2 regions of the Terrabacter carboxydivorans genome follow, and region 2 is predicted to be linked to the other one. Evidence: riboswitches for the same ligand, from Rfam matches in the RefSeq annotation. Region 2 holds a riboswitch; the other holds the start of a gene.
The links. Region 2 has a riboswitch for cyclic di-AMP ahead of ABD297_RS04625 (C40 family peptidase). Riboswitches for the same ligand answer to the same signal wherever they lie in the genome.
Positions count from the first base shown of each region.

Region 1: linked by a shared signal. The riboswitch ahead of ABD297_RS02650 (CHAP domain-containing protein) and the one ahead of ABD297_RS04625 (C40 family peptidase) in region 2 are both predicted to bind cyclic di-AMP.

Region 1 is NZ_BAAARE010000002.1:143,749-148,645, reverse strand. Features, by position in the region: gene ABD297_RS02665 (class F sortase) at 1-213, shown strand, start outside; gene ABD297_RS02660 (TetR/AcrR family transcriptional regulator) at 241-951, opposite strand; gene ABD297_RS02655 (mechanosensitive ion channel family protein) at 1,268-2,110, shown strand; cyclic di-AMP (ydaO/yuaA leader) riboswitch at 2,528-2,716, shown strand; gene ABD297_RS02650 (CHAP domain-containing protein) at 2,721-3,611, shown strand; gene ABD297_RS02645 (alkene reductase) at 3,880-4,897, shown strand, end outside.
Region 2 is NZ_BAAARE010000003.1:192,443-197,339, forward strand. Features, by position in the region: gene ABD297_RS04615 (carboxymuconolactone decarboxylase family protein) at 1-295, shown strand, start outside; gene ABD297_RS04620 (DsbA family oxidoreductase) at 384-1,067, opposite strand; gene ABD297_RS04625 (C40 family peptidase) at 1,165-1,953, opposite strand; cyclic di-AMP (ydaO/yuaA leader) riboswitch at 1,957-2,121, opposite strand; gene ABD297_RS04630 (iron-dependent transcriptional repressor DtxR) at 2,328-3,023, opposite strand; gene ABD297_RS04635 (MFS transporter) at 3,053-4,294, opposite strand; gene ABD297_RS04640 (hypothetical protein) at 4,362-4,897, shown strand, end outside.

The sequences.
Region 1 (4,897 bases), on a different contig from region 2:
GTCAAGGTCACGCGGCAGGACGGCTCGCACCTGACCTTCACGGTCGACCGGGTCCAGGCGTTCGAGAAGACGCAGTTCCCGACCGAGCTCGTCTACCGCGGTGACTTCAGCAAGGCCGAGATCCGCCTCGTGACGTGTGGCGGCCCGACCGACAGCCGAAACGAGTACCGCGACAACGTCGTGGTCTTCGGACACCTCACCAGCTCCACCTGAGCGGCACGCCCGGTGGCCCCTGTGGCTCTACTGGGCGTGCTCGAGGTCGAGACGCACCAGCAGGTGCTCGAGGGCCTCCTCGAACTCCTCGTCCGCGTGGTCCTCGGCGAGCGAGGTGCGCAGCCGCGCGACCGTCGGGTAGTTCTCGACGTCCAGCTCCTGGTCCTGGTTCGGCAGGTCCGCGCCGCCCTCGTCGAGCGGCTCCTCGACGGGCGAGAGGGACGCGCCCCGCACGGCCGACTCGAGCAGCAGGTGGCCCAGCAGGAAGCTCGTGAACGACCGGTACGCCTCGACGGCCTGACGGTCGCTGAAGCCGCGTGCCCGCAGGCCCTGGAGGAAGGCCTCCACGACCCTCAGGCTCCGCAGCGGGGGTCGCAGCCACGGCGCCGCAGGGTGGCGGGTCGCGACGAGGGGGAAGGCCAGCGGGTGCTCCTTGGCGAGACGTCGCACGTCGTGGGCCAGCAGCTGCAGGAAGGCCTGCCACCCGTCGACCGGCTGGAGCTCCGCCGGTCCCGGGACCTCGATCGTGTCCACCAGGGCTTCGACCACGGCCTCGAGCAGGTCCTCACGACCGTTGACGTAGCGGTAGAGCGACATGGCCTCGACATCGAGCCGGGTGCCGAGCCGTCGCATCGTCAGGGTCGACGCACCCTTCTCGTCGATCATCTCGATGGCCGTCAGGACGATGCGCTCACGGCTGAGCCCCACTGCTGGACGTCGCGAGGAAGGCGAAGACACAGGGGTCCTCCTAGGTCGGCGTGCCCGGGACCCCTCCTGTCTACCCCATCCCCCGGCCGCGCGTACGGGGTGCGGGCCACGCGGGTCGTATGCCGTGACGACCCGGTGCCTTCGCCCCTCGGTCGGACGCCCTGACCGTTCCTCGGGTCAGGGCCGTGTCGCCCGTCCGCCGTTGGGTACGCGGGACAGCGCACGGGCCGCCGCCGGGCCGGTCGCGCGGCCTCCAGCGCCGCAGGGACCAGCGACCACCGTGACTCCCGGCCGTCTCGCGGGTACGAGCCCCCTGTTGGACTTACAACGTAAGGGAGATTCGACCATGACAGACAACCTCAGCACCGCCCTGACCGACCTGTGGAGATCGGTGGCGCTCTTCGTCCCCAAGTTCGTGGCCTTCCTGGTGATCCTGCTCGTCGGCTGGCTCATCGCCAAGGCCGTCGGCAAGGCCATCGACAAGGTTCTCGAGCGCGTCGGGTTCGACCGCGCGGTCGAGCGAGGCGGCATCAAGAAGGCCCTCGCGAAGAGCCAGTACGACGCCTCGGCGATCGTCGGCAAGCTCGTCTACTACGCGCTGCTGCTCTTCGTGCTGCAGCTCGCCTTCGGAGTCTTCGGCCCCAACCCGATCAGTGAGCTGATCACCGGCGTCATCGCCTTCCTGCCCAAGGCGATCGTCGCGATCATCATCATCGTCGTGGCATCCGCCATCGCCACCGCGGTGCGCGAGCTGATCTCCAACACCCTCGGCGGCCTGTCCTACGGCAAGGTCCTGGCCAACATCGCCGGCATCTTCATCCTCGGCCTGGGCATCATCGCGGCCCTCAACCAGGTCGGCATCGCCACGACCGTCACGACGCCGGTCCTCATCGCCGTGCTGGCCACCATCGCCGGCATCCTCATCGTCGGCGTCGGCGGCGGACTGGTGCGTCCCATGCAGTCGCGGTGGGAGCAGTACCTCGAGACGATGTCGCACGAGACGGACCGCATCCGCGCCCACGTCCAGCAGGCCCCGAGCGTGCGGGAGCAGGCGCAGGCGGCCAAGAGCCGCTACGACGCGGCCGGTCAGGACGACCTGGAGGCCCGCGCGGCGGACGACTTCTACCACGACCGCCCTGCAGCCACCTCGACCCAGGTCATCGACTCGGACCCCACCGGGACCCACTGAGTCAGGGCTTTCGTCAGCGCGACCGAGGCACGATCGAGGCGCGACCGATTCAGGGACGCGGGGACAGGGTCACCTGTCCCCGCGTCCTCCCATGTCTCCGGCCATCCCACGCCCCCTCCCCTCGTGTCTTCATCCCCAGAGCCCCGCCCTCTCACGACCCCTCTACCTCACGTGCGCCAGCCGGACGGCATACCCGAGCAATGCTCACGGCGAGCGCCCCTCGGATGTGACCCCCGTCTCATCCAGCGGAGGGTAAAGCGTTGGTAAAGGCTGAGAAAGCGGACATTCACGGCATCTTCAGCGCGTCGCCGTTACCGTGGCGTGACATTTGCCAGTTGACTCGTCTACTCTTCCGGGAGTCCGGCTACCTGGTCGGGCTCTCGTGAGGTGGACCGCCTAGTCCTGTCACCGCCTCGTCGAGAGAGATCAAACCTTGTGACAGGAGCGGAGGAACCACACGTTTCTCCGGGCGTCCGGCGCAACGAATCCGGACGTCCTTGGGGTTAAGCCTTGGCCCCCGCGCGACGAATTCCGTCTCTCGGGTCCGAGGCCGGGCACCTTTCCGCCCGAACCCGACAGCTAACTTCGTAGGCGCGGAGAGGCAACACGCGTGAACATTGAGAACACCCGCGGCCGCCACCGTGCGCCAGGCCGCCACAACCCCCTCATCGAGCTCAAGCTCCTCGCCCGCGAGTCGGCTCAGCCGGCCATGAAGGCAGGCGCTGTCGTCGCCGCAACGGGTGGCCTCGTCGCCACCTTCGCCAACCCGGCGAGCGCCGACACCCTCAAGCCCGCCTCGGGCAATGTCGCTGCTGCTGCATCGGCCGACTCGGCAGCCCCCGCGGCTGTCGGTCCCGCGACCGCTGCTGCTCCTGCCGCATCGTCCGCGCTCTCGAAGATCGGCTTCGCCCCCGAGGCGCAGCAGGCCGTCGCCCAGCGCGTCTCGACGTCCAAGCCCGAGGTCATCGAGGACGTCCAGGTCCAGGCCCAGCGCGCCGCCGCGAAGGCTGCGGCCGTCAAGGCTGCCGCCGAGCGCAAGGCCGCCGCTGCGCGCGCCTCGCGTGACCTGACCCGCCGCACGCTGACGTCGAGCACGTCGTCCGCCAAGGCGAGCTTCAACGGCTCCGTCCCCGGCGCCTCCGCCGGCATGCGCGCCTCGTCCAACTGGGCCACCGCCGGCCAGTGCACGTGGGGCGCCCTCAACAAGTGGTACCAGTCCGAGGGCTACTACCCCGGCGGCTGGACCGGCAACGCCATGGCCTGGGCCTCGGGCGCACGCTCCGCGGGCTACACAGTGAGCACCGCTCCCCGCACCCGGTCGATCATCGTCCTGCAGCCCGGTGTGGCCGGCTCCTCGAGCGTCGGCCACGTCGGCTGGGTGACCGCCGTCAACGGCAACCAGGTCACCATGATCGAGATGAACGCCACGGCCGGCGCGTACAACTACGACACGCGCACCGTGACCCTCAGCGGGGGCATGAGCTTCATCTACGCGCCGTGATCATCGGCCGGCTCTGACCGAGCCGGACGCGTACCGAAGGGGAGGATGCTGCGGCATCCTCCCCTTCGGCATGCCCGGCCGATCCCCCTGCCCTACCCAGGTCGGCGGGTGTGGCCGCCGTGGGATCGGCCACACGCCCAACCCTGGACAGGCGGGAATGATCCTTCGCCCGGACGGCTTGTCGCCTAGGTAGTTGAAGGCTCCACCGAAACTCGGCGGAGGCCTCCGACATCACCTGCAGTCCCCCAACACGTGAAGGAGACGGCCTGTGTCCACGGCCTTCGACAGCATCCGCATCGGCCGCTGGGACCTCCCCCAGCGCTTCGTCATGGCACCGCTGACGCGCAACCGCGCGGGCGAGGGCCAGGCGCCCACCGCGCTCAACGCCGAGTACTACGGCCAGCGCGCCAGCGCCGGCCTCATCATCACCGAGGGCACCCAGCCGAGCGCCGTGGGCCAGGGCTACCTGGACACCCCCGGCATGCACTCCGACGAGCAGGTCGCCGGCTGGCGCCTCGTCGTCGACGCCGTGCACCAGGGCGGCGGCCACGTCGTCGTGCAGCTCATGCACGCCGGCCGCGTCGCCCACCCCGACAACAAGGGCGGCCTCGAGAGCGTGGCGCCGAGCGCCATCGCCGCGCCCGGCGAGATCGTGACCCCGAAGGGCCAGCAGGCGTATGCCGTCCCGCGTGCCCTCGAAACCGACGAGATCCCCGCGCTGGTCCAGGAGTACGTCCACGCTGCGCGCCAGGCCGTCGCCGCCGGGCTCGACGGCGTCGAGGTCCACGCCGCGAACGGCTACCTGCCGCACCAGTTCCTCGCCCCGAGCAGCAACCAGCGCACCGACGCCTACGGCGGCTCGCCCGAGAACCGGGCGCGCCTCACCGTCGAGATCACCAAGGCCGTGGCCGAGGCGATCGGCGCGGACCGCGTCGGCATCCGCATCTCGCCGGCCCACAACATCCAGGGCGTGCTCGAGGAGGACGAGGCCGACACCGCCGCGACCTACGAGTCGCTCGTCGAGGGCATCGCGCCGCTCGGCCTCGCCTACCTCAGCATCCTGGGTGACCCGGAGTCCGACATCGTCCGCGACCTGCGCAAGCGGTTCGGCGGTCCGGTCATCCTCAACACCGGCTTCGGCAAGGTGACCGAACTGGCCGACGTCGAGGACATCCTCGAGCGCGACCTCGGTGACGCCGTGGCCGTCGGGCGCGAGTTCCTCGCCAACCCGGACCTCGTCCGTCGCTGGCGCGAGGGTGCCGCGCTCAACGAGCCGAACTCCGACA
Region 2 (4,897 bases):
GCGCGGTGACGACGAGCCGCTCGAGGCGGCCGACCTGGCCCTCGCCCGGTGGGCGCGGGCCGTCGCCGCCGACCCCAACGCGACCACCCCTGCCGACCTCGAGCCGCTCCGGGCTGTCGGTTTCGACGACCGCCAGATCTTCGCGGTCACGGTGTTCGTCGCGCTGCGTCGCGCGTTCTCCACCGTCAACGACGCGCTCGGGCCGGCACCGGACCGCCAGCTGCGCGATGACGCGCCGGGAGCCGTCGACACCGCGGTCTCCTACGGCCGCACCGCCGCGGAGCTGCCCTCCTGACCGAGGCTCGTATGCCGTCCGCGACTTCCCTGTCGTCCGCCCACTCGCGCTCGGGGCCCTTGACGCGTGAGGCGCTACAGGCCCCGGGTCAGACGGTCTGCGTGGCGACGCCGCGCAGGAGGGCGAGGTAGTCCTCGACGGGCCGCGCACCCGACACGGCGGCATACCCGTTGGCGAGGACGAACGGCGTCGAGGTGACGCCCATCGACCGGGCCTGCGCCTCGTCGGCGCGCACCTGGTCGGCGTAGGCGTCGGATGCCAGGACCGCGGACACGCGGCGCTCGTCGAGGCCGCACTCGGCGCTGAGCCGCTGCAGCACCTCGTGGTCGTCGATGGCCAGGCCCTCACCGAAGTGGGCGGAGTGGAAGCGCTCGACGGCGGCCGACCTCAGCGCGGGACCGCCCATCTCGCCGGCCAGGGCACACAGCCGGTGGGCGTCGAAGGTGTTGGCGCGCACGGCGCGGTCCCAGTCGAAGACGAGGTCGTCGGCCTCGGCGACCTCGCTGGCCCTGGCGTTCATCAGGCGTCCGGCGCCAGCGTCTCCGCCGTGCCTGATCGACAGGTGCTCGCTGACGGGCACCGCGCCACCGACCGGGACGTCCGGGTCCAGCTGGAAGGACCGCAGGCGCACCGTGACGTCGTGCGGACGCTCGAACGCGGCGACGGCGGCCTCGACGCGCCGCTTGGCGACCCACGAGTAGGGGCAGACCAGGTCGCTCCAGAGGTCGAGCTCGATGAGGGTCGTGGACTCGGCGGCAGTCTGGTCGGTCATCGGTTCAGTCAACCACGGACGAACCGGTCACCGGGAAGAGCGCTGCGCCCCCACCGGAACCGGTGGGGGCGCAGCCTGACGTGCGTGTGAGCGAGGCTCAGAAGCGGCCGTAGCCCGACGGGGTCGTCCAGATCGAGTGGTTGCCGACCGTCGTGCCGGGGCGCTGGGCGTCGATCATCCGGCCGGGGCTGACGTAGATGCCCACGTGGTAGGCCGGCGTGCCGAAGAAGACGAGGTCTCCGGGGCTCGGGTTGCTGACGCTCGTGGCCGCGGACTGCTGCGCCGACGCCGTGCGCGGGATCGAGATCCCGGCCTGGCGGTAGACGTAGGAGGTGAAGCCGGAGCAGTCGAAGCCCGACGGCGACGAGCCGCCGTAGACGTACGGGACGCCGAAGAAGGACTGCGCGATGCCGACGATGCCGCTGGCGCTCGGCGCCGGCGCGACGTTGAGGGCGACGCGGGTGGCCGAGGTGGAGCGCGAGGCGCGCTGCGAGGCGGCCTGGCGGTCAGCGGCGGCCTGGGCGGCAGCAGCCTTGTCGGCCGCGGCCTTCTCGGCGCGGGCCGTCTTGACCGTGATGTCCTCGATGACGACCGGCTTGGCCGACTGCTTGAGCGTCGGGGCAGCGAAGCCGATGGCGGAGAGGGCGTTGCCGGCCTTGAGCGTGCCGACGGCGGGGCCGACGGCAGCGGGGGCGGCGACGGCGCTGCTCGAACCGTCGGCAGCGTTCGCCGTGCCGGCGAACGAGGCGACGAGGCCACCCGAGGCAGCCACGATCGCGGCACCCTTCACGGCGGGCTGAGCAGACTCCTTGGCGATCGTCTTGAGCTCGGCGATCGCGTTGAATCGACCGGGGGCGCGGTGGCGCCCGGAAACGTTCTGAGCCACAGGTTGACCTCTCGACGCCTACGAGGTGAGCTGTCGGGTTCGGGCTGGAGGTACTGCCCGGCCTTCGCTCGGACCGAGTTCGGTCCACGGAGGGCTTCACCCCGAGGACGTCTCACGACGTCCGGAGAGAGTGGTTCCCCCGCTCCTGCCATGCGGTTCGTGCTGAGCCTCAGGTCGATGGCAGGACTAGGCGGTTCGACCCGGGGCACTCACTCGACGGGGAGAGCAAGTTCGCCAACCGTACCCAAGTCGACCTGCCTTGTCACCTCCGAGTTCCCGGAATCAAGAGAATTTTCCGAGGGCGTCACGAACCCTGTCGAAGCATGACAAGACGGCCCCGCGAACCGGGGCAGACCCTGACGAATACCGAGTGTTCAGGCGGCCTGGCAGAAGACGTGGACGGCCACGTCGTCCGGCAGCGAGACGCCGGTGGAGGGCTCGGACCCCTCGCGGACGGCGACGACACGGCCCCCGTCACGCACGACCTCGACCCGCGCTCCGGGGACGACACCGGCGCTCGTCAGCAGGGCCAGGGCCTCGGGGTCGACCTGCACCGGCTCGCCGATCCGCCGGATCGTCACGACCGCCGGGGCGTCGCCGACTGCGGCCGTCAGGGTGCTGAGGCCGGTGAGGAAGTCGGCGTCCTGGCGCACCCCGAGCTCGTCGAGGCCGGGGATGGGGTTGCCGTAGGGCGACTCGAGGCCCTCGCCGATGAGGCCGAGGATCTTGCGCTCGACCTTCTCGGACATCACGTGCTCCCAGCGGCACGCCTCGTCGTGGGCGTACTCCCACTCGAGACCGATGACGTCGACGAGCAGGCGCTCCGCGAGCCGGTGCTTGCGCATGACGCGGGTGGCGAGCAGCCGGCCGTGGTCGGACAGCTCGAGGTGGCGGTCGCCCGAGACGGCGACGAGACCGTCGCGCTCCATGCGGGCCACCGTCTGCGACACCGTGGGGCCGGAGTGACCGAGACGCTCCGCGATGCGCGCGCGCAGGGGGACGATGCCCTCCTCCTCGAGCTCGAAGATGGTGCGCAGGTACATCTCGGTGGTGTCGATCAGGTCCGTCACGGTCATACCTTCTCAGAGTCGGAGAGCGCTCAGGGACCGCTCGTCGCCGGGCCACGGTCGCCGACCCGGGTCGGGTCGTGCCGGGGCACCCAGATGCGCAGCCAGCCGGCCCCGACGACGGCGCCCACGCCGAGCACGACGGCGGAGGCGCCGAGGGACATGATGGCGCTCAGCCCTGACAACGCCAGCGGCCCCGCCGCCCTTCCCAGGTCGGCGCAGAGACGCCAGCCGCCGAGGAACTGCGACCGTCCGTCCGCGGGCGACGCGTCCGCACCGAGGGTCATGATGAGGCCCGCGCCGAGACCGTTGCCGACCCCGAGCACCGTCGCCGCGGCCGTCACCGCGACGAGGCTCGTCGCGAGCGGCATCAGCGCCATCCCGAGGCCGAGCACGAGCATGCTCGGGACGGCGGCCGCCACCCGGCCGTAGCGGTCCATCAGCCACCCCGAGGGGTAGAAGAGCAGCATGTCGATGGCGCCGGCCACGCCGAAGACGAGCGAGGTCTGCGCCGGCGAGAAGCCCACCGACTCCGCCCACAGCGGAACGAGCGCCTCGCGGATGGCACGCGCCCCGGCCACGCACATCGCGCCGGTGCCCAGCGTCAGCAGCACGTGCCGGTGCTGCAGCAGCACGGACGCGACGCTGCGCGGCGGCCCGGCACCCGCCACGCGGTGCCCCGACCCGGTGATGTCGGGTGCGAGGAGGACGAGGACGAACGCCGCGACGCTCGCGACGCCGCCCACGGCATACGCGGACTCCGTGCCCCATGACGCGATGACGAGCGAGCCGATGAACGGGCCGATGAAGTAGCCGATCCGGTGGACCCCGCCCAGGGTCGACAGCGCCCGCGCCCGCATCGCGACCGGCACGGCCTCGGTGAGGTACGCCTGACGGGCCAGCCCGAAGAGGGAGCCGGCGAGTCCGATGACCAGGACGCCGACGAAGAGCATGACGAGGCCGCCCGCGAGCGCCGAGACGAGCATGCCGACGGCCTCGACGACGGCCGCCACGAGCAGGGCGCGCCGCTCACCGATGCGGGCCGCGAGCGCCCCCGACGGCAGGTCGCCGAGCAGCTGGCCGACCCCCATCATCGCGACGAGCAGGGCCGCGACCCCCACCGACGCCCCGAGCTCGCGGGCCGACACGGCCACGATCGGCGACACGGCGCCCGCGCCCGTCGAGCCGAGCAACGTCGGCCCGTAGGCGGACAGCGCGATCGCGCGCAGGCTGCCGCCCCGCCCGTCCACGCCGTCCTGCCGAGTCTCGGTCACGCCACAGGACCCTAACGATCGGGTTACTCAGGTGGCCGGGTCGTCCGACCGACGAAAGCATTGGCGCGTGACCGGACCAGAGGCGTCGAGCGGGGTGAACGCGGTGTCGCGCTCGCGCGCCCTGACGCTCTGCGTGGCCGGGGCCGCGGCCGCGGCGCTCGCGCTCGCCCTGAGGTCGCCGGTCGCGACGACCGTCATCGGCGTCATCCTCTTCGGGGTCCTGCACAACCTGCTCGAGGTCCGCTACGTGCTCGGTCGGTTCTCATCGGTGCTCGGCCGTCCGTTCCTCGACCTGCTCGTCGCGCTCATCACCGGCATCGTCATCTGCCGCCTCCTGGTCGGCACCATCGGCCGGCCGGCGGAGCTCGCGGAGATCGCGCTCGGCTACGCCGTCCTGCTGGCCGCGGCGCACCACGTGCTCGAGGGACGTCGACGGGTCGCGGCCTGGACGCTCATCGGGGTCGCCGCCGCGGTCTCGATGGCCTTCCCGGGCTACCACGTCGTCGTGCTCGCCCACCTGCACCACGTCGTGCCGCTCTTCTTCCTGTGGGAGTGGTCGCGGCGGATCACCTCGGTCCGCGGTCGCCGGGCCTTCCGGGCCGT